DNA from 4 places in the Mesorhizobium monacense genome. Region 4 is predicted to be linked to each of the others. Evidence: predicted binding sites of a transcription regulator. Region 4 holds the regulator's gene; each other region holds the start of a gene.

The links. Region 4 encodes PhoB, which activates phosphate uptake and scavenging genes when phosphate is short. Its sites were predicted from a motif close to TGTCATNNANCTGTCAT; they were not measured.
Positions count from the first base shown of each region.
Region 1: the regulator PhoB is predicted to act here: its motif matches at 3,289-3,305, upstream of AC1RUK_RS13985 (toxic anion resistance protein).
Region 2: the regulator PhoB is predicted to act here: its motif matches at 3,452-3,468, upstream of phnC (phosphonate ABC transporter ATP-binding protein).
Region 3: the regulator PhoB is predicted to act here: its motif matches at 5,593-5,609, upstream of AC1RUK_RS26810 (DUF1045 domain-containing protein).

Region 1 covers NZ_CM165567.1:2,890,259-2,897,684, reverse strand. Annotated here, with positions in the region: gene AC1RUK_RS13995 (5-bromo-4-chloroindolyl phosphate hydrolysis family protein) at 1-580, opposite strand, end outside; gene AC1RUK_RS13990 (substrate-binding domain-containing protein) at 585-2,156, opposite strand; gene AC1RUK_RS13985 (toxic anion resistance protein) at 2,165-3,244, opposite strand; gene AC1RUK_RS13980 (alpha/beta hydrolase) at 3,403-4,068, opposite strand; gene AC1RUK_RS13975 (OpgC family protein) at 4,287-5,504, shown strand; gene AC1RUK_RS13970 (LacI family DNA-binding transcriptional regulator) at 5,520-6,602, opposite strand; gene AC1RUK_RS13965 (hypothetical protein) at 6,733-6,876, shown strand; gene AC1RUK_RS13960 (hypothetical protein) at 6,940-7,089, shown strand; gene AC1RUK_RS13955 (DUF423 domain-containing protein) at 7,112-7,426, opposite strand, start outside.
Region 2 covers NZ_CM165567.1:145,381-152,806, forward strand. Annotated here, with positions in the region: gene phnE (phosphonate ABC transporter, permease protein PhnE) at 1-517, opposite strand, end outside; gene phnE (phosphonate ABC transporter, permease protein PhnE) at 520-1,479, opposite strand; gene phnD (phosphonate ABC transporter substrate-binding protein) at 1,535-2,443, opposite strand; gene phnC (phosphonate ABC transporter ATP-binding protein) at 2,533-3,381, opposite strand; gene AC1RUK_RS00645 (DUF1868 domain-containing protein) at 3,513-4,223, opposite strand; gene AC1RUK_RS00650 (GNAT family N-acetyltransferase) at 4,293-4,727, opposite strand; gene AC1RUK_RS00655 (DapH/DapD/GlmU-related protein) at 5,119-5,736, opposite strand; gene phnL (phosphonate C-P lyase system protein PhnL) at 5,733-6,440, opposite strand; gene phnK (phosphonate C-P lyase system protein PhnK) at 6,509-7,285, opposite strand; gene AC1RUK_RS00670 (hypothetical protein) at 7,282-7,426, opposite strand, start outside.
Region 3 covers NZ_CM165567.1:5,622,647-5,630,072, forward strand. Annotated here, with positions in the region: gene AC1RUK_RS26785 (sugar-binding protein) at 1-61, shown strand, start outside; gene AC1RUK_RS26790 (sugar ABC transporter ATP-binding protein) at 186-1,730, shown strand; gene AC1RUK_RS26795 (ABC transporter permease) at 1,814-2,809, shown strand; gene phnN (phosphonate metabolism protein/1,5-bisphosphokinase (PRPP-forming) PhnN) at 2,959-3,588, opposite strand; gene AC1RUK_RS26805 (alpha-D-ribose 1-methylphosphonate 5-triphosphate diphosphatase) at 3,585-4,724, opposite strand; gene AC1RUK_RS26810 (DUF1045 domain-containing protein) at 4,743-5,450, opposite strand; partial or broken gene iolB (5-deoxy-glucuronate isomerase) at 5,791-6,604, opposite strand; gene AC1RUK_RS26820 (DUF3329 domain-containing protein) at 6,610-6,828, opposite strand; gene iolE (myo-inosose-2 dehydratase) at 6,893-7,426, opposite strand, start outside.
Region 4 covers NZ_CM165567.1:6,599,915-6,607,340, reverse strand. Annotated here, with positions in the region: gene AC1RUK_RS31665 (sugar ABC transporter permease) at 1-1,242, opposite strand, end outside; gene xylF (D-xylose ABC transporter substrate-binding protein) at 1,391-2,431, opposite strand; gene AC1RUK_RS31655 (ROK family protein) at 2,698-3,939, shown strand; gene AC1RUK_RS31650 (DUF6881 domain-containing protein) at 3,968-4,321, shown strand; gene phoB (phosphate regulon transcriptional regulator PhoB) at 4,349-5,038, opposite strand; gene phoU (phosphate signaling complex protein PhoU) at 5,055-5,765, opposite strand; gene pstB (phosphate ABC transporter ATP-binding protein PstB) at 5,804-6,628, opposite strand; gene pstA (phosphate ABC transporter permease PstA) at 6,644-7,426, opposite strand, start outside.

The DNA.
Region 1 (7,426 bases), 3.2 Mb from region 4:
GTTGCAGGTCAACGTCGAGCGTGCCGAGTTCGGAGTCGGCCAGGCTGTCGGCATAATGCACGAAACCATCCTGCAGCTTGGTGATCACCGCACCGACATTGGCGAGCCGCACCTGGCTCGGCGCACGCCGGTTGGCCAGCGTCGCATAGCCTTCCGCCACTTCCGCCGCCTGCGGCACATAATAGGTGAGGAACCGCCGCACGGAAGGGGCGCTCTCGGGCTTGGCCTCGACCCTGGAGATCACATCGGCGGCAATGTCGGAGAGGTTTTTCACCTTGGCCCTCATGTCCTTGTCGGCGATGCTGCCGGCAGCTGCCGCCAGCCGGTCGGCCGCTGGCTGCGCCTGTGCCAAAAGTTCGCGCGCGAACGCCACCCGGCTGCCAGAAAGCGAGTTGAGGTCGAGCCCCTCGAACAGCTGGCGCGGCGCCAGCACAAAGACCAGTCCGGCAAAGACAAGTGCGGCAATCACCGCCGATACGAGGAACGGGAAATGGGTGAGGAAGCTCAGGCCGAGCAGCAGGGCCGCCGAGACCGCGCCCGCCGCGATCCAGTTCCAGTCATTGCCGAACAGGCCGCGCATCGCCTCAGTTATACCCGCGCGCGGCGCGGAAGGCGCCTGCCAGATCGCCACCGCCGTCGAAGACGCGCGCCGACGTCGCCTTGGCGAGGCTGTCGAGCTGGCTCTTGTCGGCGTCGCCGAAGGTGATGCCGAACACCGGAATGCGCATAGGCGCCGTGCGCCATTGCTGGAGGAACAGGTCGGCGCTGCCGTCGGTGCGGCCGTCGGTCATGATGACGATGGCCGGCAGATATTTCGACAGATCCGCCGTAGCGGTGATCCTCTGCAGCGCCTGCTCGGCGCAGGCATACATGTCGGTGCCGCCGCCGGCATGTTGTTCGGCGACCGCCGCCAGCAACCGGCTCTGGCCGGCCGCATCGCCGGTCGCATCGAACGTATCGCGCACGACGCTGTCGAAGGGCAGCACGAAGATGTGGTCGGACGGCGTCCATTGCACCAGCACCTCGCTCGCCTTCTCGGGTGTGAACAGGAACTGGGCAGCCGCCTGCAGCTGCTTTTCGCCCTGATCCTCCATCGAGCCGGAAAAATCGAAGCAGAGCGCCGTCAGCGAGGGCTTGCGCAAGGCCTCCTGGTAGAGATTGAGCGCCGTGCGGATCACCGCCGGCTCGGGCATGCGGATCGACGTCATCAGCCTGCCCGGATCGAAGTTCCAGTCCGGCTCGGCCGCTGCCTGGATCGCGGAACCGCCGAGCGGCAGCCGCCTGCCGGTGTCGGCGATGCGCTTGCGCACCGCATCCGACTGCAGGTAGGCGACAAGGTCGGTGAAGAATTTCTCGACCTCCGGGCCGCGCCCGTGGTCGATGAAACCGAGCGGGGAGTCGCCGACGGCGACGCCGTCGGCGGGATAGACGGCATAGAGCGGTTCGTTGCCCGTATGCTTCAGTTTGTCGTTGGTCTCCTTCAGCGTCGCCTCGTAGTTCCACATCGCGTCGTAGACCGTGCCCTTGTGCGCGGAATCGACATATAGGTCGGCAAGCCAGCCCGACGAGCCGGACGAGCGCTCGACGCCTTGCAGCAAGGCGCTGACCGTGTCGCGCACGCTCGGATTGTCGAGATCGCCGGGCTCGATGACTTCCTTGCCGCCGAGTGCGCTGGACAGCATGGCGAGGTAGGCGCTGGCGCCGGAGTTGGATTGCGTCGCCGAGGTCATAAGGAATTTGAGCTTGCCGTCCTTCACGGCGGCAAGAATGTCCTTCATGAAGACATCTTTGCCGATCCAGCCGAGTTCGGCGGCCTTGGACTTGCGCACGCCCAGAATGACCGGCATCTGCGCGATCGAGGTCAGGTTGCGCACTTTGCGGCCGGAATCGAAGAGATCCACCCAGACGCTGGAGGCCGGCCAGACCGCATCCTGTTCTACTCCGCCAGGCTTTTGCAGGCCGAGCCCGATGTCGAGCGACCCTTCATAGGCGAAGCTGCAGGTGGCGCCTTGCTTTGAGCAGAACTCCTGCACGATCGGTTCCAGCACCGTGTTTTCCGAGCCGGAAACGATGGAGAATTTGACGTTGCTGGCGTTGCACGCCGCCAGCAGCATCGAGAAAGCCAAGAGCAGAACGGACGTCAGCGTCTTCGGCATGAAGATCTCTAGGCTTGAGTCAGCGCTTTCTTCAGATCGGCGGTCATCTGGTCCATCTGCTGTTCGGCGTCGGCCCGCTTCTGGCGGCCCTCCTGCTGGACCTTGAGCACGCCTTGCACCGTGTCGATGAGATCGCGATTGGCTTGCGCCAGCGTCTCGACGTCGACAATGCCGCGCTGCGCCTGCTCCTCGATGGAGATGGCCTGCTCCTTCATCATCTTGGAGGTCTGGCGGATCATCTCGTTGGTGGCATCGGTCACCGTCTTCTGCAGCTCCAGCGCCGATTTCTGGTTGGTCAGCCCAAGCAGGATGACCATCTTCTGCTTCCAGGCAGGCACGGTGAGCGCCGAGGTGGCCTGCAAATTCTCGATCAGGGTCTCGTCGCCGGATTGCACGATGCGGATCTGCGGCAATTGCTGGATGCCGAGCTGGCGCGCCTGCACCAGGTAGAACACCCGCTTCTCCAGCCGGTCGAGAGCCTGCACCGTATCCTGGTAGGTCTGGGCTTCCAGCGTGCCGCCGACATCGCCGCCCGAGGCGTCCGCCGCGGCCTTCATCTTGGGTAGCTCATTGGCGCGGAAGTCGTCGACGAATTTCTTGCCGGCCTGCACATAGGCGTCGAGCTTGAGAACGGACTCCTTGGTCTGCTCATGCAGGTCGTCGAGAACGGCGATGTCGCGCCTTAGCGTATCCTTGTGGCGGTCGAGCTCGAGACCGATGCGGTCGATCTGCCCGGCAACGTCCTCGTATTTTTCCTTGAAGCGTTCCAACCGCGCCTTGAAGGAGGAAAACAGGCCGCTCAGAAACCCCTGGTCCTTGAGCGAGGCCGGATCGAGGTTCTTGGCCTTCATGATGATGTCGGTCAACAACTCGCCGGTATCGCCGAGATCGCGATTGCGCAACTGTCCGAGGATCTTGTCGGCGTAGTCGCTGACGGCTTGCTGGGCGCGGTCACCGTAGACCGAGATCGCGGCGCGGTCGCGAACGTCGATCGCGCGCTCAATTCTCGCCACTTCGGACGGATTGGCCGCGATTGCCGGCAGTGTCGAGGTGTCGTCGAGCAAAGTGATGCTGTTCTTCTCGGCCATGTCAGACCTCCCCCCTCAGTGAACAGTATCTCCATAGACAGTCCGTGACAGAGATATGTCGGCGCTGTGGACAATAAAAGGGCCACACTAGGCCGCAGGCGCGAAATGGGCGTCGGAATCAGGCCGACACTAGGAAATCACGCACCAAAACCAGCCGCTCAACCCGCCTGCGCGATCATAGGACCGCCCATCCATTGCCTGACGATTGCGGCGTCCGGGTCGCCGAATTCATGACCTGATGAAACGATCCGGGCATCGACCTCGGCGCCGTGCCGGCTGAGCAGCGTGACCAGTGCCGGCGCGAAGGGAGCGTAGGTGAGGTCGGTGGCGCCGGCGATGATCAGAATTCGAATTCCGTTCAGATCGGTCGGCGGCATCTCGTCCAGCACCGGCATTGGCCGCAGCAATGCAGCCCGTGGCACGAGGCCCGGACGGAGCAGCATCAGGCTCGAAACCAGATTGGCGCCGTTCGAGTAGCCGAGGAAGGTGCTGCGGGAGAGATCGAGTTCGTGGCGCTGCGCGACTTCGGCGACAAATCCCGCGAACGCGTCCGTCTCCGTGCGTATGCTTTCCTGTTCGAATCGGGTCGGCGTGATCCGAGCGAACCAGCGGAAACCGTCCTCCTGGGCGATGCGGCCACGCGCCGCGACAAGGGTGGCCTTGGGCGCGATCTGCCTCGCCAATGGCATCAATGTGGTCTCGTCGACGCCGGAACCATGCAGCAGGAACAGGCATTCGCCGCTTGCGTCCGCTGGCCTGAAGAGGCGGTAGGGGAAGGCCAGATCGCGGTGCAGGATGGTGTTTTCGACGACATATTCGGACATGCTTATATCCTATTGATTCCATGGCCGTTTTGTTGGTTTGCCGGCTTCAAAACGGAATATTTTCTTGCTCCGCGAAAGTTGATTGAACCGGGCGCATTTCAGTCCGTTTCTTCGCGGATATGCTCCTGCGGGAGGAATCGAAGCGATGCGCCGGGCGGTCGCATTGCTGGTGTGAACAACGAGAGCATCCTCTGCTCTCCCTTTGAGGCCTTTTGTCGATGACCACCCAGATTTCACCGGATCGCTCTGGGCGTATCCCGGATCGCGGTATGCGCATGCCAGAGCGCGACACGCGCATCGATGTGTTTCGCGCTCTCGCGCTGCTCACCATTTTCATCGACCATGTGCCAGGCACCGTCTTTGAAACCCTGACCTACAAGAATTTCGGCTTTTCGGACGCGGCGGAAGCCTTCGTACTGATTTCCGGCATGTCCGTCGCTCTTGCCTATGGCGGCAAATTCCAGCCGGGAGGCCGGTTGCTCGCGACGCTCAAGATGTGGCGCCGGGCAGGTGTCCTCTATACCGCCCATATCGTCACGACGATGGTGGTGATGGCCATGTTCTGCGCGGCGGCGGTGTTTGCCAAGCGCCCGGAACTGCTGAAACTGATCAACATCGAGCCGCTGATGAAGAACACGCCGGAAGTGCTGGTCGGCATCGTCACGCTTGGCCATCAGCTCGGCTACAACAACATCCTGCCGGTCTATGCGGTGCTGCTGTTGCTGGCTCCGCTGTTCCTGCTCTTCGTCAGCTACAGGCCCCTGGCGGCGCTCGCCGTGTCCGGAGTGCTGTGGCTGCTGGCCGGCATCTACCAGATCGCTCCGCCCAACTATCCCGAGCCTGGCTTTTGGTTCCTCAATCCGCTGTCCTGGCAGTTCCTGTTCAACATCGGCCTGGCGGTCATGCTGCATGTCAGGCGCGGCGGCACAATTCCGGTCAATCGCTGGCTGATCGGCGTTGCCGCAACCTATGTCGCCGGGGCGCTCATCTGGGTGCACAGCCCGCTTTGGGGGCACGTGTCGTGGCTGGACCTGCCGGTGGTGTTGAGCGGTTTCGACAAGACGTTCCTGTCGCTGCCGAGGCTGCTGCACATCCTTGCGGTCAGCTACCTGATCGTGGCCATTCCGGCCGTCTCGAATCTGTTCCGCACTGCGCCCGACCATCCGCTGGCCATACTCGGCAAACGGTCGCTGCCGGTCTTTATCGCCGGCACGGTGATCGCGATGGTGGCGCAGGTGATGAAGCTGATCAATCCTGGCGGCCTTGCCTATGACACCCTGCTGATCGCGGCCGGCATCGCCATGCAGTTCGCGATCGCCTTCTATCTCGAATGGCTTTCGGGCATCGGCTCGTCAGGCAAGAAGTCGGCTCGCAGCGAAACAGCGCCTGTGCTCACCGCGTTCGGCGCTCAGCCGGCAACGGCGGTCAATCGTTGAAAGCAGGGAGGAGGTTCAGCTGCCTGCGGGCGGACGCCCGGACGACGCCCTGACGACCAGCTCGACATCGAGCGTCTCGCGCCGCACCGTGCCGTCGAAATCGAGGATCATGCGCGCTGCCCGGCGGCCGATCTCGATGATGGGCTGGGCGATGGTGGTCAGCGGAGGATCGCACAGCGCACCATCCGGCACGCCGTCAAAGCCGATGATGGAGACATCGCCGGGAACCTTCATGCCGCGCTCGGCCAGCCATTCGATCGCGACCATGGCGATGCGGTCCGACATCGCCAGAATGGCTGTGGGTGGTTTGTCGGCGGCGAAGATCGTTTCGAGGCCGGCCCTGGTGCTGGCTTCGTCGTTTTCGGTCTCGTAGACGGGCACCTTGGCGGTGTCGACGCCGAAGCGTGAGAGTTCCTCGAAATAGCCGGCTAGGCGGTCACAGGTTCCGGTATAGACCGCGGCCTCGATTTGCTCGGGCGAAACAAGACCGGTTCTGTCATCGGCGAATTGCAGCGACAGCACGGCGAAACGGCGGTGGCCAAGCTCGCAGAGATGGCGCGCCGCCAGGCGGGCGCCGGCGACATTGTCGACGCCGATCGCCGAAACTGTGTCGTCCTCGAAGCCGAGCTCGAGCGCGACGAAAGGCAGCTTGCGCTCGCGCGTCAGCTCGACCAGGCGCGGGCCACCGTCGATGCAAAACAGGATGAAACCATCGACCAGCGCGCTTTGGATATTCCAGGCAAGCTTCTCCTGGTTGCCCGCCGACACAAGTGCAATTCCAGCACCGGTGGCATCGCAGGCCTCGGATATGCCGGCCATCATGACGCGCGCGAACGGGTCGTCGAAGAAGTAGGAGAGGGGCTCGGTCGAGGCGACTCCGATCGCATTGACCTTGCCGGCGCGTAGCAGGCGGCCCTTGGGATCTGGGCCGGCATAGCCCATCGCTTCGGCCGCCGCCTTTACCCGTTCGCGTACTTCCTCGCGCACGATCTCGGGGCGGCTGAACACATTGGACGCTGTGCCGTGCGATACGCCCGCGGCCCTGGCGATGTCGGCCAGCCGGACCGGTCTTGGGTTGCCTGTGACGAGTGATGCCATTTTTCGCTGCCTCCGTTCCCTATCTAGCACTTTCATTGGATCGATTCAAATTTTTGCTTGACATTGGCGCGCCAAGGCCTATTTTTGAATCGATCCAATCGCGTTGATTGGGAACCGATAGGAGGGTGTCATGCATCCCGTCAATTATCTGTTCGAAGACATCTACCGCAACGATTGGGGCCTCGCCTCGATCACCGCGACCGAGAAGCGCCGCGGTAGGGCCAGCGCCTGGAAGCGCGACCTGCGATTGCTCGTGAAGCGCAAGCGCAGCTAAGCGGTGTGTCGTCTTCGCAGCCGTCGATTGGATCGATTCAAAATCAGAAAGGAGACCAAAGCCATGCACCCGATCAGCCATCCGTTCGAGGACATCTACCGCAACTATTGGGGCATCTCGCCGGCGTCCGATCGGCCCGAGCGGCGGCGCCTGGCTGGACCGGCCGCGAGTGACCGCGAATTGCTGGCCAAGCGCGAACGCCGGCAGGATTGAGCTTTCGCGCCTCCGGCAAACGTCAGGGGCGAGAGCGCAGCGGCGCCGAGCCGGCGATCGCCAGCCAGCCGGCGATGAGCAAGGTGCCGCCGATCGGCGCCGACATCGGAAACAGCCGCGAACCCAGGAAATCGCGAGCGAGAAGATCACCGCAGAAAAGCACCAGCCCGACAAGCAGGATCAGGCTCGCGATCCGCAGCACCCGGCCTGCGCCGATAAGGCCGACGGCGAGAAAGACCGGCGCATGCATCAAGAGGAAGGACGCGGCGGTGCTGACGAAAGCGCCGCCCAGATGCGCGGCAGCGGCTGACAGTGCCACGCCCGTCGCGCCGCAGAG
Region 2 (7,426 bases), 430 kb from region 4:
CGCCGACGAACCCCATCTTGGCGACGATCTCGTCATCATGCGCGGTGATCCAGTCCGGCACGGGGCCCGAGATCACCGGCTTGCCGCTGGTCAGCGAGACCGGAACGGTCTGGCCATTGGCGACGATCGTGGCCTGGGTCTTGTCGAAGGTGACGGATTTGGCCGGCCCGTCGATCAGAACGGTGAAAGTGCCGTCCGGGTTGGTGATTACCCAGTCCGGGTCAGGGTTCTCGCCAAGCGCGGAAAAGCGAGGATATTTTGCCGTGATCTGAGGCTGATCGAGGCGGAACTCGGGCTGCAGATCATAGCTGATCCACTGCGTCAGGAAGAGCGGCAGGCGCTCCCAATGCGATTCCCTCAGCACTTGCGGCAGGCTGAAGAACCACAAGGCATAGACAAGGTAAAGCACGGTGCCGGCCACCAGGAGCAGCGGCCAGAAGCGCTTGTAGAACGGGCGATGGAACACATGCGGGAAGCGTTCCTCGATCGCTTTGAGCTCGTCGACAGTCATCGCCATGTTCAGGCACTGCCCATCAGGAAAGCCTGTTCGCCGACCAGCTTGCGACGCAGCCAGGCGGAGAACTGGTCGATGATGAAGATCGTCGTGAAGAGCAGCAGTACCAGCGCCAGTGTCTTGGCGCCGAAGCCGCGCGAGATCGAGAGCTTCAGCTCCTCGCCGATGCCGCCGCCGCCGACGGCACCGATGATGGTCGAGGCCCGCACGTTGATCTCGACGCGCAGCAGTGTGTAGGACATGAAATTGGGCAGCACCTGCGGCAGGTCGGCGAAGCGTATCCGCTCGACCCAGTTGGCGCCGACCGCCGTCAGGCCTTCCTCGGCGCGCATGTCGATGTTCTCGTTGATCTCGTAGAACAGCTTGCCCAGAGCGCCGATCGAATGCAGGCCGATGGCGATGATGGCTGCGATCGGACCCGTCGAGACGATTGCGGCGAAGAGGCCGGCGATGACGATCTCGGGGAAGGCGCGCAGCAATTCCATGAAGCGCTTGACGACCAGCCGCAGCACCGGATGCGGCGTCAGGTTGCGCGCGGCGATGAAGGAAAACGGCACGGCAAAGACGAAGCCGATGAAGGTGGAGACCAGCGCCACGTTGACCGTGGTCAGCATCAGCTCGAAATATTCGGGGATGTAAAAACCGCCCCAGACATAGACCCGGCCGAGCGGAAAGTTGAACTCCTGGGTGCCTTTGTCATGCGGCGAGGCGATATCGAACAGCGCCCGCCAGACGTCGTTCCAGTCCTTGGGGATCAGCCAGCTCAGGAAATCGAGGATATGCGGCAGCCGGTCGAAAAAGTGTCCGGCATTGGCTTCATCGGCGAACCACATGCTGGAAAACATCGCGGCAAGCAGCAGGCCGACGCCGAGCACTGTATAGAGCCGGCGTAGCGACGTCTGGCGTCGCCAGGCATCGGCCATCTGGTGGGTGGCGCCGGAGGGCGCTGTCGCGGAAAGGGTCATGATCGGACATGCAAAAAGGGCGGCGCTTCAAACGCCGCCCTTTTCGATTTTGCCGTCAGCCGCCGATGGCTGCCTTACGGGCTTCGACGATGACGTTGTAGAAGTCGGCCTTGACCGGAACGTAGCCGGTGAAATCGCCGCCTTCGACGCCTTCGAAGCAGGCCTTGTCCTTGGTCGGCAGGGCGGTGAAGAAGGCGGTGAGCTTGGCGGTCATGTCGTCGCCGAGCGCGGTGCGAACGACCAGCGGGCCGTTCGGGATCAGGCCCGAGCGCCAGACTTCGACGAAGTCGTTGGGGTCGACGGCGCCCTTGGCGGTTACCTTGTGGAAGGTGCCGGACGTGTAGCCGTTCTTGAAGTCGCCGATGCCCGAGGAATCGTCGACCGCGACGTCGACCTTGCCGTCGCGGACGGCGAGGATGTTGTTCTCATGGCCGCCATTGAACTGGGTTGAGGCGAAGAAGGCTTCGTTCGAAGCGCCGGTGTCCTTCGGGATCTGGGTCAGCGGGATCAAGTAGCCCGAGGTCGAATCCGGGTCGGCATAGCCGAGCTTCTTACCCTTGGCCGACTTGATGTCGGTGATGCCCGAGGACTTCAGTGCCAGGCCGATCGAATAATAACCGGTGGCGCCGTCGGTCTGCTGGGTGGTGAGGATCGGGGTGACCGCCTTCGGATCCTTGATGTAGACGCTGGCATAGCCGGAAGCGCCGAGTTCGGCGAAATCGAGCGTGCCGCCGAGCAGGCCCTGGATGACGCCGTCATAGTCGGCGGCCGGGAACAGCGACACTTTTTCGAAGCCGAATTCGGCCTTCAGGTGATCGGCGAGGCACTGGTAGTTGCGCAGCCGGTCGGTTTCGTTCTCGCCGCCGAGGATGCCGACGCGGAACTCCTTGATGTCGGCTGCGTGAGCAGCGCTCGCCGCGATGGCGAGCAACGAAACGGCGCCAAAAACCATCTTCCTGAACATGGGTCTCTCTCCTGTTTGGTCCCGGCTTCGCGCCGGGTGCGTTCGAATTTTGACAGGTGCCTTTGACGCTGGCTGGCGATCCGGGTTGCTCAGTAGCCGGGGAATGCGGGCTCGAGCGGTCCGGCGGATGCTTCGATCTTTTGCTTGTAGGCGATGCTGGTCGAGGTGATGGCCTCGGAGATCTCGCTACCATTGCTGTCGGCGCCATAGACCGTGCGCACCGCCTCGCGGTCGAGGTCTTCGGGCGCACCGTCGAACACGACCTTGCCGGCGGCCATGCCGATGATGCGGTTGCAATAGGCGCGGGCGGTATCCAGCGTGTGCAGATTGGTGACGACGGTGATGCCTTCGCGCAGGTTGATGTCCTGCAGCGAGTCCATCACCACCTTGGCGTTGAGCGGGTCGAGCGAGGCGATCGGCTCGTCGGCCAACAGAACTTTCGGTAGCTGCATCATGGCCCGGGCGATCGCCACACGCTGCTGCTGGCCGCCGGACAGCGTGCCCGCCGGCTGCAGTGCGGTGCGGGCGATGTCGAGGCGTTCGAGCGCGGCGACCGCCTCGGCGCATTCGGCGCGGGTAAACATGCCGAGCAGGTTGGAAATCGTCGAGCGGTGATTGAGGCTGCCGAGCAGCACATTGGTCAAGACGTCGAGGCGCGGCACCAGATTGAACTGCTGGAAGATCATTGCGCAGTCGCGCTGCCAACGGCGTAGCGGCGAGCCGCGCAACTGCGAGACCTCGGTGCCGTCAAAAAAAATCGACCCCTGGCTGGGATCGATGAGACGGTTGATCATGCGAAGAAGGGTGGATTTGCCGGCGCCCGAACGGCCGATGATGCCGACCATCTGGCCCTGCGGGATCGACAGATCGACCGCGCTGACGGCGGTGTTCTTGCCAAATCGGCGGGTGACGCCGCGAATTTCGAGCGTTGCTGACATGGGGTAGGCTCCAGTCCAGTCGCAGTTGAAGGTCTGTTAACCCTCGCTAGCGCAGCCGCATGAACCTGCGGTGTCGGATTGATGTCAGTTTTGTTACCGCCCACAAGCTTGTGGCGCGCAGGATCACGGGATCAGCCGAGGACCAGAAGCTCCTCGAAATGCTTCATGTCCCGGAAGGCGCAGAAGGCCGGCGGCCTGAGCTCGATCACCGGCGCCTCGCGCTCGAACAGCGACAGGCAGTCTGCGAACAGATCCTGCCAGGCGGACGCCCGCTCGTCGGCGAGACGCCGGATCTGGTAGGCGAAGGTGATGTGGAAGACGTAAGTGTCGTGGTCGGGATGCCGGTAGCCGAACGGCACCGACAGTGCGTCGCGCCAGGCCCGCATGATGCGCCGATCGTCTTCCGAGGCGCCAGCAACCGTCAGGCCGGTCGGCACGACTTCGACAACTTTGACCTTGAATGCGCCTTGGCCCTCGAAGCCCTGCAGCCGCTCCAGGTAGAGACGGGTCATATCGTCGATGCTGCTGTCGAGCGCCACGTCCTGCGGCCAATAGGGCAGCCGGCGGCGATACTCGATGATGCCCTGGAACAGCGTCATGTGCAGGCTGGAGATCGGCGTGAAGGCCAGCCGGTCGGCGTCGGGCATGGCGCGCATGCGTTCGCGCACCTCGATGACCACTGCTTCGGAGGGCGAGCCGCTGACGAGATGGCTGACAATTGTGTTGCCGGGCTCGAACAGAAAATTGCCTGATCTGTCATAGCGCGTGCCGAGATGCACGGGAGGGGTCGGGTTGGTGCCTTCGAAAAATCCGGCGAGCGAGGGTCTGACCAAATCGAGCATTGCGATCTCCAAGGAAAGACCGCGTCCTGTCCGAGTCATGTGTCAGGGATATGAAGCGGGCAGGTGCGCCTATAGCATTCGATGCATGACCAAGGCATCAACGTAACCCAGCCTAGGGTGTTCAAACGCCTTCGGGATTGTCCCGACAATGTCGAAGCCGAGCCGGCTCCACAGCTTTACCGCGCGCTCGTTGGAGCTGATGACGAAGTTGAACTGCATGGCCCGGAAGCCGCGTTCAGCGGCCTTTTGCAAAGAGTGTTCGCACATAGCGGTGGCGATGCCGCGACCGCTGGCGGCGGCAGAGGTGACGTAGCCGCAGTTGGCGATATGGGCGCCACCGCCACGCTGGTTGGCATGGAGGTAGTAACAGCCGATCACACTTCCGGCATCTGCTGCCACGAACACTTCGTGACCGCCGGAAAACCAGTAGTCCAGCGCCTGCGCACGGTTCCAATCGCGGGGCAGCGCATAGGTTTCGCCGGCCCGCAAAACGGGTTCGAGCATGATCCAGATAGCGTCTGCGTCGGCCTCTGTGGCGGGGCGAATGGTTGGCACGATCAAGAACTCTTGAGAGGTGGGAACGTCAGAACCAGATAGCGGCAAGGATACTGCCAAGAAAGATCAGGACCGCAAAGGCAGTCACAATTCCCGGCTCTGCGGGGTAGGCCGGTGAAGCGGGGATATCCCTTCGCAAGGGCTGCATGAACCCCTCAAACATTCCCTACTTTAGCATTCGCACATTTTCCTGAACACTCGCGAAGTGCGTCCTTCGCCCGAGGAGGTGACGTCGGCGCTAGAGCGGTTCACCGTTTCACGGAAACGCAGAACCGCTCTATACTTTTGTTATGACGCAATTCCGGACGGAAAACCGCTACGCACCTTTCCTGGAATTGCTCTAGCCGCCGTATTTTTCCAAGAAGGCTTCTGCCCCCAGCTCGCGGAAATCCTCCAGCGCGGCGCGCAGCCGGGCATGGTCCCAGTCCCACCAGGCGAGCGCCTGGTAGCGTTCGGCCGTGCGGCGGTCGAAACGTTCGCGGATCGGCTTGGCCGGCACGCCGCCGACGATGGTGTAGGGCGCGACATCCTTCGACACCACGGCACCGGCGCCGACCGCGGCGCCATCACCGACGGTGACGCCGGGCAGGATGGTCGAGCCATGGCCGAGCCAGGTGTCGTGGCCGATGGTGACCCGTTTGGCGCGGCGCTGGGCGAAGAACTCGCTGTCATGCTCGGCGTCGTCCCAATAGTCGGAAGCACGGTAGGTGAAGTGGTGCAGCGTCGGCCGCCAGGTCGGGTGGTTGGTGGCGTTGATGCGCACGCTGGCGGCGATGTTGGAGAACTTACCGATCGTGGCGCACCAGACTGAGCAGTCCTGCATCATGTAGGAATAGTCGCCGAGGATGCTCTCCGAAACCCGGCTGCGGTCGGCGATCTCGGTCCAGCGTCCGAGCGTCGAATTCTCGACCTGCGCCGTTGCGTGGACCAGCGGCGCTTCCGACAATTTCCTGCTCATGCGGCGATTTTTCCTGCAGCGAAGGTTGTGACGTCGATGATCCGGTCGGCCACTGCCTCGCGCACGTCGTGGTCGTGGAAGATGCCGAGCAAGGCGACGCCCGCCGCCTTCTTTTCCGCGATCAGGGCGATCACCACGTCGCGGTTCCTGGCGTCGAGCGAGGCGGTCGGCTCGTCGAGCAACAGGACCGGGTGGCCGGTGATGAAGCCGCGCGCGATGTTGACGCGCTGCTGCTCGCCGCCCGAGAAGGTCGCCGGCGGCAGCGCCCAGAGTTTTTCCGGCAGGTTGAGTTGTGCCAGCAAGGCGCGCGCCTTTTCGCGTGCGGCCTCGCGTTCCTGACCACGCTCGACCAACGGCTCGGCGACGACGTCGAGCGCCGAGACGCGCGGTACGGTGCGCAGGAACTGGCTGACATAACCGATCGTTTGCCGGCGCACGGCAAGCACGGTGCGTGGGCTGGCTGTGGCCAGATCGATCAGCCCGTTTTCGTGCTGGACGATGATCTGGCCTTCGTCGACGGCATAATTGCCGTAGAGCATTTTCAGAATGGAGCTCTTGCCGGCGCCGGAGGGGCCGCCGAGCACGGCGCATTCGCCAGTTCGGATCGAGAACGATACCCCGGCGACAACAGGCAATTTGATGCCGTCGCGCAGATGCATGGTGAAGCTTTTTGCGACGTCGGAGACAACGAGCGGGGTGGGCATGTCAGAGTCCTTTGATTTGCCGCATGATCTGATCCGAAAACCGGCTTCCACTTTTCGGGATCATGCGGCTAGACCTGCAATATCGAAGAAACGAGCAATTGCGTGTAGGGCGCGCGCGGGTCGTCGAGCACGCGGTCGGTGAGGCCGCTTTCGACGACACGGCCGTCCTTCATCACCATCATGCGCTGCGACAAAAGCCGCGCCACGGCAAGATCGTGGGTGACGACGATCGCGGCAAGACCGAGATCGGTGACCAACCCGCGCAGCAGGTCGAGCAGGCGCGCCTGCACCGAAACGTCGAGGCCACCGGTCGGCTCGTCCATGAACACCAGCCGCGGCCCTGTGACGAGGTTGCGGGCGATCTGCAGGCGCTGGCGCATGCCGCCGGAGAAGGCGCGCGGCTCGTCGTCGATGCGGTCCTCGTCGATCTCGACGCGCGACAGCCAGTCGACGGCCGTGGCGCGGATCTTGCCGTAGTGGCGGTCGCCCACTGCCATCAGCCGCTCACCGACATTGGCGCCGGCCGATACCGTCATACGCAAGCCATCGGCGGGGTTCTGGTGGACAAAACCCCAGTCGGTGCGCATCAGGAAGCGGCGCTCGGCCTCGCTCATGCGATAGAGCTCGCGGAACTGGCCGTCGCGCATGCGGTAGCTGGCGGTGCCGGAAGAGGGCAGCAGCCGCGTCGACAGGCAGTTGAGCAGCGTCGTCTTGCCGGAGCCGGACTCGCCGACCACCGCTAGCACTTCGCCCGGCCAGAGGTCGAAGCTGACGTTCTCGCAGCCGACGCGCGAGCCGTAGAATTTGGACAGCGCGGAGACGCGCAGCAGCGGTTCGTCCGTCATTTGCGGGATCCTGGCATGAATTCTGTACTGTTGGCTTCGCTGTCGATCTTGCCGTCCAGCAGCGCGAGGAAGGCGTTCCCGACCTCAATCAGGCGCTCCGCTTCGAAATCGAGTCCCCACAGGCTTCCGAAACCAAGAAGA
Region 3 (7,426 bases), 980 kb from region 4:
CATCGGCAAGGACGATGTCGACGCCTACGCCGCCGATCTCAAGGCGATGTCCGGAAACTAAGGCGAGAACAGTTGCGCCGGCTCAAGGGTATGCCTTGAGCCGGCGTTCGTATTGACGGGCCTTCGCGGGCCCGTCAGTCTGCTGAAGGGGTCGTTCCGGGGCTCACCGGCTGCTGTCAGGCGTGATGAATTATTCCGACACATCCATCGTTGCATCGACTGTCGCTCCGTTTCTGAGCCTGGAGGGCGTGCGCAAGACCTATCCCGGCGTGGTCGCGCTGGACGGGTTCTCGATGGAGGTGAGGCCGGGCGAAGTGATCGGCCTTGTCGGCGAAAACGGCGCCGGCAAGTCGACGCTGATGAAGATCCTCGGCGGCGTGACCCGGCCGGACACCGGCACCATCACCGTTGACGGCGTCGCGCATGACGGGCTCACCGTCGAAGCCAGTCTCGGCTCCGGCATCGCCTTCGTCCACCAGGAACTCAATCTGTTCGAAAACCTCGACGTTGCCGCCAACATCTTCTTTGGCCGCGAGCCGCTCCGCGCCGGGCCGCTGAGGCTGGTCGACCGCACCAAACTGCGCATCATGGTGGCGCCGCTGCTGAAGCGGGTCGGCGCCAATTTCTCGGCCGACGCGCCGGTGGCCTCGCTGTCGCTCGCCCAGCAGCAGATGGTCGAGATCGCCAAGGCGCTGTCGATCAAGGCGCGGCTGGTGATCCTCGACGAGCCTACATCCAGCCTGCCGCTCGCCGAAACCGACAAATTGCTCGATGTCATCAAGGCGCTGAAGGCGGAAGGCATCAGCGTCATCTTCATCTCGCACCGCCTGCATGAGGTCGAGCGGGTCGCCGACCGCGTCGTGGTGCTGAGGGACGGCATGCTGGCCGGCACATTGCCGAAAAGCGCCATCAACCATGACCAGATGGTCAAGCTGATGATCGGCCGCATGCTGAAGGAACGGGAGAAGGCCGCGGAATCGGCGCACGCGCCGGGCGGCGTAGCGCTTTCGGCCAAGGCGGTGCGCACCAGCGCCTATCCCGACCGGCCGGTCGATCTCGACGTCCGGCATGGCGAGATCCTCGGCCTGGCCGGCCTGGTCGGCTCCGGCCGCACCGAGCTGGCGCGGGTGCTGTTCGGCATCGATGAGCGTTTCGGCGGCAGCGTCAAGCTTGACAGCAAGGAACTCGCGCTCGGCTCGGCCGCGGATGCGGTGGCCAGCGGCATCTTCCTGGTGCCCGAGGACCGCAAGCTGACCGGCATCCTGCTCGACCTCTCGATAGCGCAGAACATCTCGCTGCCCAATCTGCCGGCGCATGCGAAGCGCTCGCTGGTCTCGACTAGCGCCGAGGCCGCCACCGCCGAGAAGCAGAAGACAAATCTCGGCATCAAGGCGCCGTCAGTGGCGACGCGCACCGGCACGCTGTCGGGCGGCAACCAGCAGAAGGTGGTGCTGGGCAAGTGGCTGGCGATGAACCCGAAAGTGATGATCCTCGACGAGCCGACGCGCGGCATCGACATCGGCGCCAAGGCGGAAATCTACGGGCTGATGCGGGCGCTGGCCGATGCCGGGGTCGCTGTGCTGATGATCTCCAGCGACATGGAGGAGGTGATCGGCGTCTCGGATCGCATCGCCGTCATGCATGAGGGCCAGATCTCTGGCATTCTCGACAAGGACGATTTCAGCCAGGAAAACGTGCTGCTGCTCGCGGTCGGCAAGAAGCCGAACTAGATCTTGTTTCGCCGCAGGTTCTGGTCGCAAAACCGCGGAACACTTTGGCGGAACCTGCTCAGGCAGGCATTGGGGAGAAGACGATGAGCAAGAAAGACCTCGGCCTGCTGATCCTGATCCTGGTGGTGGGAACGGTGGTGGCGATCATCAATCCGCGCTTCCTCTTGCCGATCAACCTTGCCAACACCTCGAACCTGATCGGCCTGTTCGGGATTCTGTCGATCGGCCAGGCCTTTGTCATCATCACCGGCGGCATCGAACTTTCGGTTGGCTCAGTGGTTGCGCTGCTCGGTACGCTGTTCATCGACTTCATCGCCGTGCGCGGGATGGATTGGCCGCTGGCCTTCGTGCTGATCATCGCGCTCGGCGCCGTCATCGGCCTTGTGCATGGCTGGCTGATCACGCGGCTGAAGCTGCAGCCCTTCGTGGTGACGCTGTGCGGCTTGCTCATCTATCGCGGCGTGGCGCGCTTCTACACCGCCGACGGCACGGCGGGGTTCGGCTTCGGTCAGAATTTCCCGGATCTCGAATTCCTGACCGCCGGCCGCAGCTATGGCGTGCCGAACAGCTTCATCGCGCTGATCATCATCTCCATCGTGATGTGGGTGGTGCTGCACCGCTCGGTGTTCGGGCGCTATCTCTACGCCATCGGCAAGAACGAGGAAGCGGCGAAATATTCCGGCATCCGAACAGGCCGCGTGGTGATGGCCGCCTACGTCATCTGCGGCGTGCTGACTGCGCTGTCGGCGATCTATTTCGCCATGTACACGCGCTCGATCTCGCCGGCCAGCCACGGCCAGTTCTACGAGCTCTACGCCATTGCCGCGGCCGTGCTCGGCGGCTTCTCGCTGCGCGGCGGCGAAGGCTCGCTGATCGGCGTCATCCTCGGCACGGTGCTGCTGCAGGAATTGCAGAACCTGGTCAATCTGCTCGGCATCCCGTCCTCGCTCAATTTCGCGGTGATGGGCGGAGTGATCCTGATCGGCGTGCTGGTCGACCAGCAATGGGGCGTGTTCCGGGCACGGCGGCAGATGATCGACGCCACGCGCAAGAACGTGGCGGGCGCGCCGGCGGAATAGCTGCTCGTCTCTCCCTTCTCCCCTTGTGGGAGAAGGTAAGAAGCAGCCTAGAGCGGTTCAGCTTTTGGTAGAATCGCCGACCCGCTCTAAGTATTTGTTTTTACGCAATTCCGGACGGAAAACCGCTGCGCACTTTTCCTGGAATTGCTCTAGATCATGCTCGACAGGTCGGAGAACGCCATCGCCTTGCGCAGCACTTCGGCAAAGCGCTCGCCTGCCACTTCGCGGGCGCCGCTGTTGTCGATCGAGGTGACATCGGGGCCGGACAGCGCGACGGACGTGCTGCGCGCCAAGCGGGCCAGCACCTCGCCACGCGATTCGCGGCCGCGCATGGCCAGCCGCTCGGCGAGGATTTCCGGCGTCGCGGTGATCTCGACAACGGCCAGCTTGGCGTAGCGGTCGCGCAGCGCCGGGATGATGGCGCGGGAGACATTGGCGACGGCGACCTGGCCGTTGGCGACCGACCAGTCGACATCGGCCGGGATGCCATAGCGCAGGCCATGCGCCTCCCAGGCTATGGCGAAGGCGCCGTCGGCCTCGGCCTCGGCGAAGGCCGCGTCGGCCAGCAAGTCGTGATCCTCGCTCGCCGCATCACTCGGCCTTGTGATGACCCGGCGGACGAACTCCAGCCGGCTCTCGTCGGCGAAACGCGCCTTGGCATAGCCGATCACCGTGTCCTTGCCGGCGCCGCTCGGCCCGACCACGGCGACAAAGACGCCGTGGCGGATCGGAAAGGTATTGGTGGACAGTTCGCGTTCGATCAACGCCGAGACCATCATGCGACCCGGCGCCCCTGGCGCCAGACGGTGCGGACGACCGGCACATGATCGTCGACGCGCACGCGCACCAGATCGGCGCGGCGGCCCTGTTCGATGACGCCGCGATCGCTGAGGCCGACCGCCTCGGCGGGGTTCTTCGACACCATAGCCACCGCCTGCGGCAGCGAAATGCCCTCGACGACATCGCCGAGGAAGAAGGCCGACTGGATAAGGCTGAAAGGAATGTAGTCCGACGACAGGATGTCGAGCAGGCCGTCACCGGCGAGCGTGCGGGCCGAGACATTGCCGGAATGCGAGGCGCCGCGCATGACGTTGGGCGCGCCCATCAGCACGCCGAGCCCGGCCGCTTTCGAGGCCCGTGCCGCTTCCTCGGTGGTCGGGAATTCGGCGACGCGCACACCCTGCTCAATCGCCTCGTCGACATGGCCCGAGGTGGCGTCGTCGTGGCTGGCCAGCACGATGCCGCGCTCATGGCAGGCGGCGGCGATGAAGACCCGGTTGGGGCCCGAGTTGATGGCTGATTCCGCCATGCGCTTTTCGCAGAATTTCCGGAAATCGCGATCCGTCAGCTTCAGCTTGCGCTGGTAGTAATAAGCATAGGTCTCGAGATTGACGAACTGGCGCTGGCCCGGCGCATGGTCCATCAGCGATGCCAGCTTCACCCTTTCATCGGTTTCGAAATTGGCGAAGGCCCTGAGGCAATCGGGCGCTGAAACCTCGCAGCGCAGATGGATGAAGTGATCGGCCCGCAGCCGATCTTCGCGCACGCTGTCCTCGATCGCGTCGGCCAGCTTGCGGATGTCGGCGGAAGTCAGGTCGGCGTCCTCGTCCATGCCGACACGCAAGGCGTCGAGCACGGTGGTGATGCCGGCAGTCGCCACCTGCGCGTCATGGGCAAGCACGGCGGCGATCGGGTTCCAGCGCACTTTCGGCCGCGGTGCGTAGTGACCCTCGAGATGGTCGGTATGGAGCTCGACCAGGCCGGGGATGATGTAATCGCCGCCCATGTCCTCGCTGGTGCGGGCGGCGCCGGTATCGATGGCGGCGACCAGGCCGTCGCGCAGCACCAGCGAGCCCTCGACGATCTCGTCGGCAAGCACGATGCGGGCGTTGGTAAGAACGGTCTCGGCGGTCATTTCAGGCAGTCCTTGATCTCAAGCAGTTTTTCTGGCCGGGCGACGCCCGAGCGCGTGATGGGAAAGCACCATGAACGGCGCGCCCGGTTCGGTTTCGACAAACAGCGTCAGCGCATCCACCGGCACCGGCCGCAGCAGCACCTCCGCAAACAGGCTGTCGATTGCTGCGCGCAGACGAGGGCTTTCCTGTGACGCGGCGCGGCCGGACAGCGTCATGTGGAAGCGAAAGGTCTCGAAGACGTAAGGGTAGCCCCACTGGCAGAGGTTGCGGAATTCGGCGGGCTTCAGCGAATCCGGGCTGCGCCGTTCGATTTCCGCCTCGGTCAGCGGCGCGCGAAAACGGTCGAAGCCGAGCACGACGTCGTCGGCAAAGCGGTTGAGTGCCGCCAGCGGCGCCTCGGGAACCAGCGCGAAGAAGCCGTCGATCTGGCCGACGACCAGGCGCGGAATGGTGACTGCCGGCGTCGCTTCGGCAAAAGCATCAAGTGCCGCACGAAGCGAGGCTTCCGTCTCGTTCGGGGTCAGCCGGAAGGGCGCCTTCAGCGTCGCATGGAAGCCGTAGCGCCGCGCCGAGGCGGTGTGGAAGGCGACTTCCGCCGCCGACAATTCGCCCACGGCCTCGACCGGCCGCGTCGCCGCGCCAAACGGATCGCGGCCAAGCCAGTTGGCGGCGATCCGCGCCAACGGCTCGTCCTGTCCTGGGGTGAAGTAGATGGCGTAGCGCATCGAAAATTCCTCGTTAAAGCGCGACGCGTTTGAGGAGATGGTGCGACGCGCTTTAAGTCTTGGTTTTTGGCATGTCGTCGTCCCAAAACCGCTGCGCACTTTTGGGCGACATGCACTGGCCCCGCTGCCATAGGCGATTTGCATGACGGATTGACGAAGCTTTGAAGGGTTTTCGATGGCAAATCGACACGGCAAGTCCTTAGCCGACGATTTTTCCGTGCTGGACCAATAGCTTCAGCAGAAAAGCAAGCCGGGACCCCTTCGAACCAAATGTATTCCGGCTTTCGTTTGGCCGCATTTCAGCAAGCCCAGCGATGCCGCTCGGCTGCAAAATGCTCTGTCAGGCCGTCATCAACCATTCGTGCTCGGGCGCGTTGTGGAACTTCCACGTGCGCTTCGGGCCGGCCATGACGTTGAGATAATAGAGGTCGTAGCCATGACAGGCTGCGCAAGGATGATAACCCTTGGGCACCAGCACGACATCACCGTCCTCGATCGCCATCGCCTCGTCCAGATCGCGCTCGCCATTCTTGTCGGCATCGGTGTAGACGCGCTGGAAGGCAAAGCCCTGCGGCGGGTTGAGGCGGTGGTAATAGGTCTCCTCGAGATAGGACTCGGCCGGCAAATTGTCCTGGTCGTGCTTATGCGGCGGATAGCTCGAGGTGTGGCCACCGGGCGTGATCACCTCGACCACCAGCAGCGAGTTCGGCCGGCTTGCCCTCCGGCAGGATGTTGGTGACGTAACGCGTGTTGGTGCCTTTGCCTCGCACCTCTTGGCCAAGATCGTCCGGCGCGATGACACGGACGGGCAGGTCACCGCTCAAGCCGGGCGCCGAGCAGACGGCAAGCTCGAGATCTGTGTCGGCGGTCACCGACCAGTCCGAACCCTCGGGCACGTAGACCGACCACGGCTTGCCCTCGAAAGGCGACATGCGCTGGCCGAGCAGGCCAAGTTCCTTGCCGCCGGCGCTCGCCTTGCCCTTGCCGGTGACGAAGACCAGGCAGACCTCACGATCGGCGGTCTGGCCCGAGGCGCTCTCGCCGGGCTTCAGCCGATGCAGATCGAAACCGACATAGGTCCAGCCGGCATTTTTCGGCGTGACATGGGCGACGCGGCCATGGCCCTTGTTGGCTTTGACGAGCAGCTTCGACATCTGGGTTACTCCTTCGGTTCGGGCTCGGTCGGTGCCTTGCCCTCTTCGGCCGGCTTGTAGAGGTAGAAGAACTGCCAGACGGCGTAGCCGGCGAAACCGAGCGCGATCACGCCCCAGAACGGTGTGCCGGAGGCGAACTCGATCCCAGACCAGACGAGACAGACCGCGACGATGGCGACGCGCCGCCAAAGCGGCCGGAAGAACGGGTGCTCATAATCTTTCATCGGGCCAATCCGGGTTTCACCAACCGGACATCAGATAGGCCGCCGGTCACGGCAAATCCAGCGTTCATGCGTTGGGGAAGCCCTGCGTTTCAACCGTGTAGCCCGACGCCGTCATCACCCGCATCAGCTCCTTGTAGCCGACCTGTGCCATTTTAAGCGGCGGGTTCTTCTTCGGATCCTGCTCGGCCTCGACGACAAACCAGCCCTCATAGCCATGGTCCGCCAGCCTTTGCACGATAGCGCCGAAATCCAGCGAACCGTCGCCCGGCACGGTGAAGGCGCCAAGCGCCACGGCATCGAGGAAGGATTGCCTGGTGCGGTCGAGACTGTCGATCACGCCCATGCGCACGTCCTTCACATGGACGTGGTTGATGCGCTTGTGGTGGTTGTCGATGGCGCGCAGCACGTCGCCGCCGGCAAAGGCCAAATGACCTGCGTCGAGCAGCAGCGGAATGCCCTCGCCCGAATGGCGCATGAACGCGTCGAGCTCCGGCTCCGTCTCGACGACCGCCGCCATATGATGATGGTAGGACAGCGGCATGCCTTGCTCGGCGCACCATTCGCCGAATTCGGTCAGGCGCCGGGCGTAGGCCTTCAT
Region 4 (7,426 bases):
GAGCAGCACCATGCCGGACTGCAGCGACTGCATCAGCAGCGCGCCGAGCATGGCGCCAAGCACGGTTCCGGAGCCGCCGGCCAGCGACGTGCCGCCGATGACGGCGGCGGCAATGACCAGAAGCTCGTCCAGCGTGCCCAGCGCATTGGTCGAGGCGTTGAGGCGCGCCGACGAGATCGCCGCGCTGATCGCCGCCAGCACGCCCATGATCATGAACACTTTCATCGTTACCCAGCGGGTGTTGATGCCGGCGAGTTCCGCCGCTTCCGGATTGCCGCCGATGGCGAAGACGTAGCGGCCGAAACGGGTGCGCCTGGTGATGAAGGTCATGACGATGCCTACCGCGACCGCCATCAGCACCGGGATGGCGATGCCATGGGCGATGAACAGGCCGCCTTCGGGAATGGTGATGCCGTTCTGCTGCGCATACTGGCGCACGATGCCGACCGGCCATGGATAGGAATTGGCAATCCACACCGCGCCAAGGATGGCGGCGCAGGCGACCACGCCAAGGAATGTCTCTGCCCACACCGGGCGCAGCGGGAAGTTGAACCGTTTGCGCTGCGAGCGGCCGTTGAGCAACGCGAAGGCGACTGCCGCGCAAGCCACGACACCGACGATCCAGCTGGCGGTGGCGCCAATGGAGCCGCGCGGGCCGCCGCCCATCAGCTGGAAGGTGGCGTCGAGCGGCGCGACCGTGCGGCCGCTGGTGATCAGCCACGCCATGCCGCGCCAGACCAGCAGGCCGCCCAGTGTCACGATGAAGGCCGGCACCTCCATATAGGCGATGATGAAGCCCTGGAACGCGCCGATCAAAAGGCCGAGCGCCACGCCGACGGCGAGTGCGATGATCCAGAGCCAGGGATTACCGAGCTGGAAGCCGATGACCCGAATGAGGAATTCGGCCTGCGCCACGCCCATGATCATGCCGATCACGCCTTCGACGGAGCCGACCGAAAGGTCGATGTTGCGCATGACGATGACCAGCACCATGCCGGTCGCCATGATCGCCACCGACGAGGTCTGCACCGACAGGTTCCACAGATTGCGCGGCGTCAGGAAAAGGCCGCCCGACAGGAGGTGGATGCCGATCCAGATGACCAGCAGCGCGCCGACCATGCCGAGCATGCGCGTGTCGAGTTCGGTTGCCTTGAGGAAACGTCCGACGGCGCTGAGCTCGGCAGCCCGCGCCCGATCCGCGGCCGCATTGGCGACCGGCGTGTTGGAAGCCGTATCGGTCATGATGTCCTCCCACCGGTCTGCCGTCTGGCGCGGTTGCCGGAACACGATGCTATTTGCTTTCCCGGCTCAATTGAAGCGGAAAGCCCCTTTGAGAAACGCCGCGGCTTTAGGGCCGCGGCGCCGAACTCGCTACCGGTATCGGCCGGCTTTAGTTGCAGGCCGCGACGCTGCCCGCGGCGACACCAGCGCAGACCTCGTCCTTCTTGATCCAGCCGGCGTCGATGACGACATTGAGGTTGTCCTTGGTGATCGCGACCGGCGTCAGGAACAGCGACTTGACGGTGTTGCCGCCCGGCGTGGTGAAGTCCTTGACGCCGGCGATGTCGGTCATCTGCTTTCCGTCGGCCAGCTGCGAGGCTATCTCGGCGGCGTTCTTGCCGAGCTCGCGCGCGTCCTTCCACACCGACACGGTCTGCGTGCCGAGCGCGATGCGGTTCAGCGCGGCGTGGTCGCCGTCCTGGCCCGAGACCGGAACGGTTCCGGCCAACCCTTGAGCCGTCAGCGCGGCAACGACACCGCCGGCGGTGCCGTCATTGGCCGCCACCACCGCATCGACCTTGTTGTCGTTGGCGGTCAGGAACTGTTCTATGTTCTTCTGCGCATTGGCCGGCAGCCAGCCATCCGTATAGGCCTCGCCGACATTCTTGATCTTGCCGCCGTCGATGGCTTCCTTCAGCACTTCCATGGAGCCGGCGAACAGGAAATCGGCGTTCGGATCGGCGCCCGAACCCTTGATGAAGACATAGTTGCCTTCCGGCTTGACCTTGAACACTTCGCGGGCCTGCATGCGGCCGACTTCCTTGTTGTCGAAGGTCAGGTAGAAGACGTCCTTGTTCTCGATCAGTCGGTCGTAGCCGACGACCGGAATGCCTTCGTCAAGCGCCTTCTGCACCGCCGGCCCGATGGCCGAGGCGTCCTGCGCCAGCACGATCAGCGCATTCGCACCCTGCGAGATCAGGCTTTCGACGTCGGTCAGCTGCTTGCCGGGATTGGACTGCGCGTCGGCGGAAATGTACTTGTCGCCGGCAGCCTCGATCGCCGCCTTCATTGCCGCCTCGTCGGTCTTCCAGCGCTCTTCCTGGAAGTTCGACCATGACACGCCAATGACCTTGTCCTTCGCCTGCGCGACCGACGCCAGTGTCAGCGACATGGCGACACCCGCCAGCATGGCGACTGCAAATTTCTTCATGATATCCTCCCTGCGCCGCGCGCGGCGCGACAAAACTGACCCGAAGGTCGGCACAAGGCTCTATTTTTTCGAGCCTCGAAAAAATACTGATGCAACGATGAAGCGCTGTCAACATCGATTCTGATGGATTTTGATGGGTCGGTGACTTTTTTTCGAGTCTCGGAATAAATAAATGACAGGGCTTCCCACTTCTGCCAATATTCAATGAGCGCGTCGACGGCTTTCGACGTCACGAAAGGCTGCGGCGGCAGGGAGGAACGCAGGCCATGTCGGTTGGAATCCGCCACGACGATCTACGCCGGCGCAACCGGGCGATGGTGATTTCGGCTGTGCGCCGGGCCGGCCAGCCGTCACGGACTGAGATCGCCGCGACCACCGGCCTCAGCCATTCGACCATTTCGGCGATCTCGTCGGACCTGATCCAGGAAGGCATCCTCACCGAGAGCAAGCCGAGCGAGACGGCTTCACTGAAGCGCGGCCGGCCGCAGGTCGGCCTCGGCCTCAATCCGGAAGCCACGGCGGTGATGACCGTGGTGCTGTCGCTGAACTTCCTCTCCGTCGCCGTCATCGATTATGCCGGACAGGTCATTGCCGAGGAACAGCGCCGCCTCGACACGCTGACCATGCCGCGCGACGAGCTGATCGGCGAATGCACGGCAATAGTCCGGCGCCGGTTCGAGGATCCGGACCTCGATGTGCGCAGCGTCGCCCGCATCGCGATGGGCATCCAGGGCATCACCGACACCCATGCCCGCGCCATGCTGTGGTCGCCGATCACGTCGCTGACCGACATCCCCTTTGCCGACATTCTGGAAGGCGAATTCGGCATTCCCGCCACCATGGAAAACGACTGCAACATGATGGCGGTGGCGCTGCAATGGCGCGATCCCGACCGCTACCGCGACGATTTCATCGCCATCCTGCTCTCGCACGGCATCGGCATGGGGCTGGTGCTGAAGGGCGAACTGTTCACCGGCACTCATTCGTCCGGCGGCGAGTTCGGCCACATGATCCACCGGCCGGGCGGTGCGCTCTGCCGCTGCGGACGGCGCGGCTGCGTCGAGGCCTATGCCGGCAACTATGCCATCTGGCGCAACGCCAGGATGATGAGCGAGGATGCCGAACCGGTCGATGTCGGCGATGCCGACATGCGCGCGCTCGCCGCGCGGGCGCGCGAGACCGACGGCCCGGAGCGCGAAGCCTATCGCAAGGCCGGCGAGGCGCTCGGCTTCGGCCTTGGCAGCCTGTTCGCACTGATCGACCCGGCACCGGTCGCCATGGTCGGCGTCGGCGCCGCCGCCTTCGATCTGATCGAACCGGCGCTGCGCGAGGCGATTGCCCAGACTGCCGGCGGCCAGCACTCGAAATCGATCTCCTTCGACACCGAGCCGAATGAGTTGCCGCTGATCCGCGAGGGCTGCGCCATGCGCGCGCTCGGCTTCGTCGACCAGGAGATTTTTGCGCCGGGCGTCCAGCAGCGAACGGTCGCCGGCAAGAGCGTTGCCTGAAACGTCAGACCCCCAATCGTGAGCGTCTATGATGAAGAGCTACCGTAACCGGCATGGCGTGACATATTACCTGCCGGACTTCGGCCCGCCAGTCCGTTGGCTTTCTTGCGCCGATGTCTCGTCCCGTGAAACTGATCTTCCCGTCGTGTCCTACTTCGAATGCGACGCCGAAAATCTTGGTTGTCGGGCAATGCACATTTACGCAGATGGTCGCGTGCTCCTCGCCTATCCCGGCGGTCTCGACGGCGATCACTTGCCCGAAGGGGAACTGCCGCCGGTGGGAGAGGTCGACGACCCAGATGGCGCGCAAACCCGCGAGACCACCAAACCCGAGTTCGATGCTCTGTGGGCTGTACTGTCTCGCTTAGAAAGTAGCGCGTGAATCCCGATCTGTCGGGATGGAAGGGTCCTAATCTTCCCTGATGGCGTAGCCGGCGCCGCGGATGGTGCGGATGACGTCGGGCATGCGGCCATTGTTGACCGCCTTGCGCAGCCGGCCGACATGCACGTCGACCGTGCGCTCGTCGATATAGATCGTCTCGCCCCAGACATTGTCGAGCAGCTGGCTGCGCGAAAACACCCGGCCCGGATGCCGCATCATGAATTCGAGCAGTCGGAACTCGGTCGGTCCGAGCCTGATCTCGCTCTTCTTGCGGTAGACCCGGTGCGACTCGCGATCGAGCACGATGTCGCCAACCTTCAGCATGCTGGACAGCACTTCCGGCTTGGCGCGGCGCAGCAGCGCCTTGACCCTGGCCATGAATTCCGGCGTCGAGAACGGCTTGACCAGATAGTCGTCGGCGCCGGTGGAGAGGCCCCGCACGCGGTCGCTCTCTTCGCCACGCGCCGTCAGCATGATGATCGGCAGCCGCTCGGTCTCGGGCCGCATCCTCAGGCGCCGGCAAAGCTCGATGCCGGAAACCGCCGGCACCATCCAGTCGAGCACCAGAAGATCGGGCACATTCTCCTGCAGGCGGATCTCGGCCTCGTCGCCGCGCGTCACCACCTCGACCTGGTAGCCTTCGGACTCCAGATTGTAGCGGAGCAGCACCCCCAGCGGCTCCTCGTCCTCCACCACCATGATGCGTGGCGCGATCATCGGTCGGTTACCCCTGTCATGCCGCCGGCGCGGACATCGCCGTCTCGTCCTGTTTGGGACGATTGGCGGGCAATTGCGAGCCGGTCAGAACGTAGTAGGCGTTCTCGGCAATGTTGGTGACATGGTCGCCGATGCGCTCCAGATTCTTGGCGCAAAACAGCAGATGCGTGCAGGCCGTGATGTTGCGCGGATCCTCCATCATGTAGGTCAGCAGCTCGCGGAACACCGACGTGTACTTGACGTCGATGCGCTCGTCGTCGTTCCGAAGCTTGGCGAGTGCCGCAGCGTCGGCGGCGGCGTATTGCTCGATCACCCGTTGCACCTGGACCAGCACCAGCTGCGCCATCACATCGATGGAGTGCGAGAGGTCGCGCGGCGTGACGCTGAGGCCGACGGTGCCGACGCGCTTGGCGATGTTCTTGGCAAGGTCGCCGATGCGCTCAAGATCGCCGGCCATGCGGATCGAACCGACCACCGCGCGCAGATCGTTGGCCATCGGCTGGCGCTTGGCGATCAGCGTGATGGCGCGGTCGTCCAGCTCGCGCTGGCGCGCATCCATGATGGCGTCGTCTGAGACGACGCGCTGCGCCAGCGCATTGTCCGATGTCAGCAATGCACGGGTTGCCCCGCCGACCATCGAGCCGGCCAGTTCGCCCATGTCGGAGATCAGCTTGCTGATCGCCCCGAGATCCTCGTCGAAAGAGGCGACGGTATGATGTTCACCCATGATCCTGTCCTCGTGCCTGAAAATTGCCGCCGGACCGCTCAGCCGAACCGGCCGGTGATGTAGTCCTGCGTGCGCTTGTCGTCGGGGTTGGTGAACATCTTGTCGGTGGCGCCCTCCTCGACCAGATAGCCGAGGTGGAACATGGCCGTGCGCTGCGACACGCGCGCCGCCTGCTGCATCGAGTGCGTGACGATGACGATCGTGTAATTCTGGCGCAGCTCGTCGATCAGCTCCTCGACGCGGGCCGTGGCGATCGGGTCGAGCGCCGAGCAGGGCTCGTCCATCAGGATCACTTCCGGCGACACGGCGATGGCACGCGCGATGCACAGGCGCTGCTGCTGGCCGCCGGAAAGGCCGGTGCCGGGCTCTTGCAGGCGATCCTTCACCTCGTTCCAGATCGCCGCCTTCTTCAGGCTCGATTCGACGATCTGGTCCATGTCGGCCTTGCGCTTGGCCAGCCCGTGGATGCGCGGGCCGTAGGCGACGTTCTCGTAGATCGACTTCGGGAACGGGTTGGGCTTCTGGAACACCATGCCGACGCGGGCCCTGAGTTCGACGACGTCGATGTTCTTGTCGTAGATGTCCTCTTCGTCCAGCGTGATCTTGCCGGTCACCCGCGCCGAGTCGATGGTGTCGTTCATGCGGTTGAGGCAGCGCAGGAAGGTCGACTTGCCGCAGCCGGAAGGGCCGATCAGCGCCGTCACCTGGTTGAGGCGGACGTCGAGATTAACGTCGAACAGCGCCTGCTTGTCGCCATAGAACACGCCGACCTTGTCGCCGCGCATCTTGATCACTTCGTTCGACTTGGCGTTCATCTTGTCGCCCACTGCATTTTCGAGGGACTGTTCGGTCATGATGTTCATACCAGATGCCTTCTTTTACCAGCGCCGTTCGAAGCGGCGCCGCAGCACGATCGCTGTGATGTTCATGGCCATGAGGAAGACGAGCAGGATGATGATGGCGCCCGACATGCGCTCGACGAAGGCGCGTTCGGCCTCGTTGGCCCACATGTAGATCTGCACCGGCAGCGCCGTCGCCGGATCGAAGGGCGTCTTCGGATAGTCGGCGACGAAGGCGACCATGCCGATCAGCAGCAGCGGCGCGGTCTCGCCCAGCGCACGCGCCAGCCCGATGATGGTGCCAGTGAGGATGCCGGGGGCGGCGAGCGGCAGGATATGCTGGAACACCATCTGCATCTTGGACGCGCCGAGGCCGAGTGCTGCCGAGCGGATCGACGGCGGCACCGCGGCAAGGGCGGCGCGCGTGGCGATGATGATCGTCGGCAGCGTCATCAGCGTCAGCACCAGGCCGCCGACGAAAGCGGCCGAACGCGGCATGCCGAGGAAGTTGATGAACACGGCAAGCCCGAGCAGGCCGAAAACGATCGACGGCACCGCTGCCAGATTGTTGATGTTGACTTCGATCAGGTCGGTGAGGCGGTTCTTCTTGGCGAATTCCTCAAGATAGATCGAGGCGGCGACGCCGATCGGCAGCGCCAAGAGCAGCACGATCACCATCATGTAGAACGAGCCGATGATCGCCACCCCCATGCCCGACGTTTCCGGGCGGCTGGAGGCGCCATAGGAGAACAGGCCGGTGTTGAAGTGCTCGGCCATCGCCCCGTCGGCCTTGAGCTTGTTCATCCACGTGATCTGCTGGTC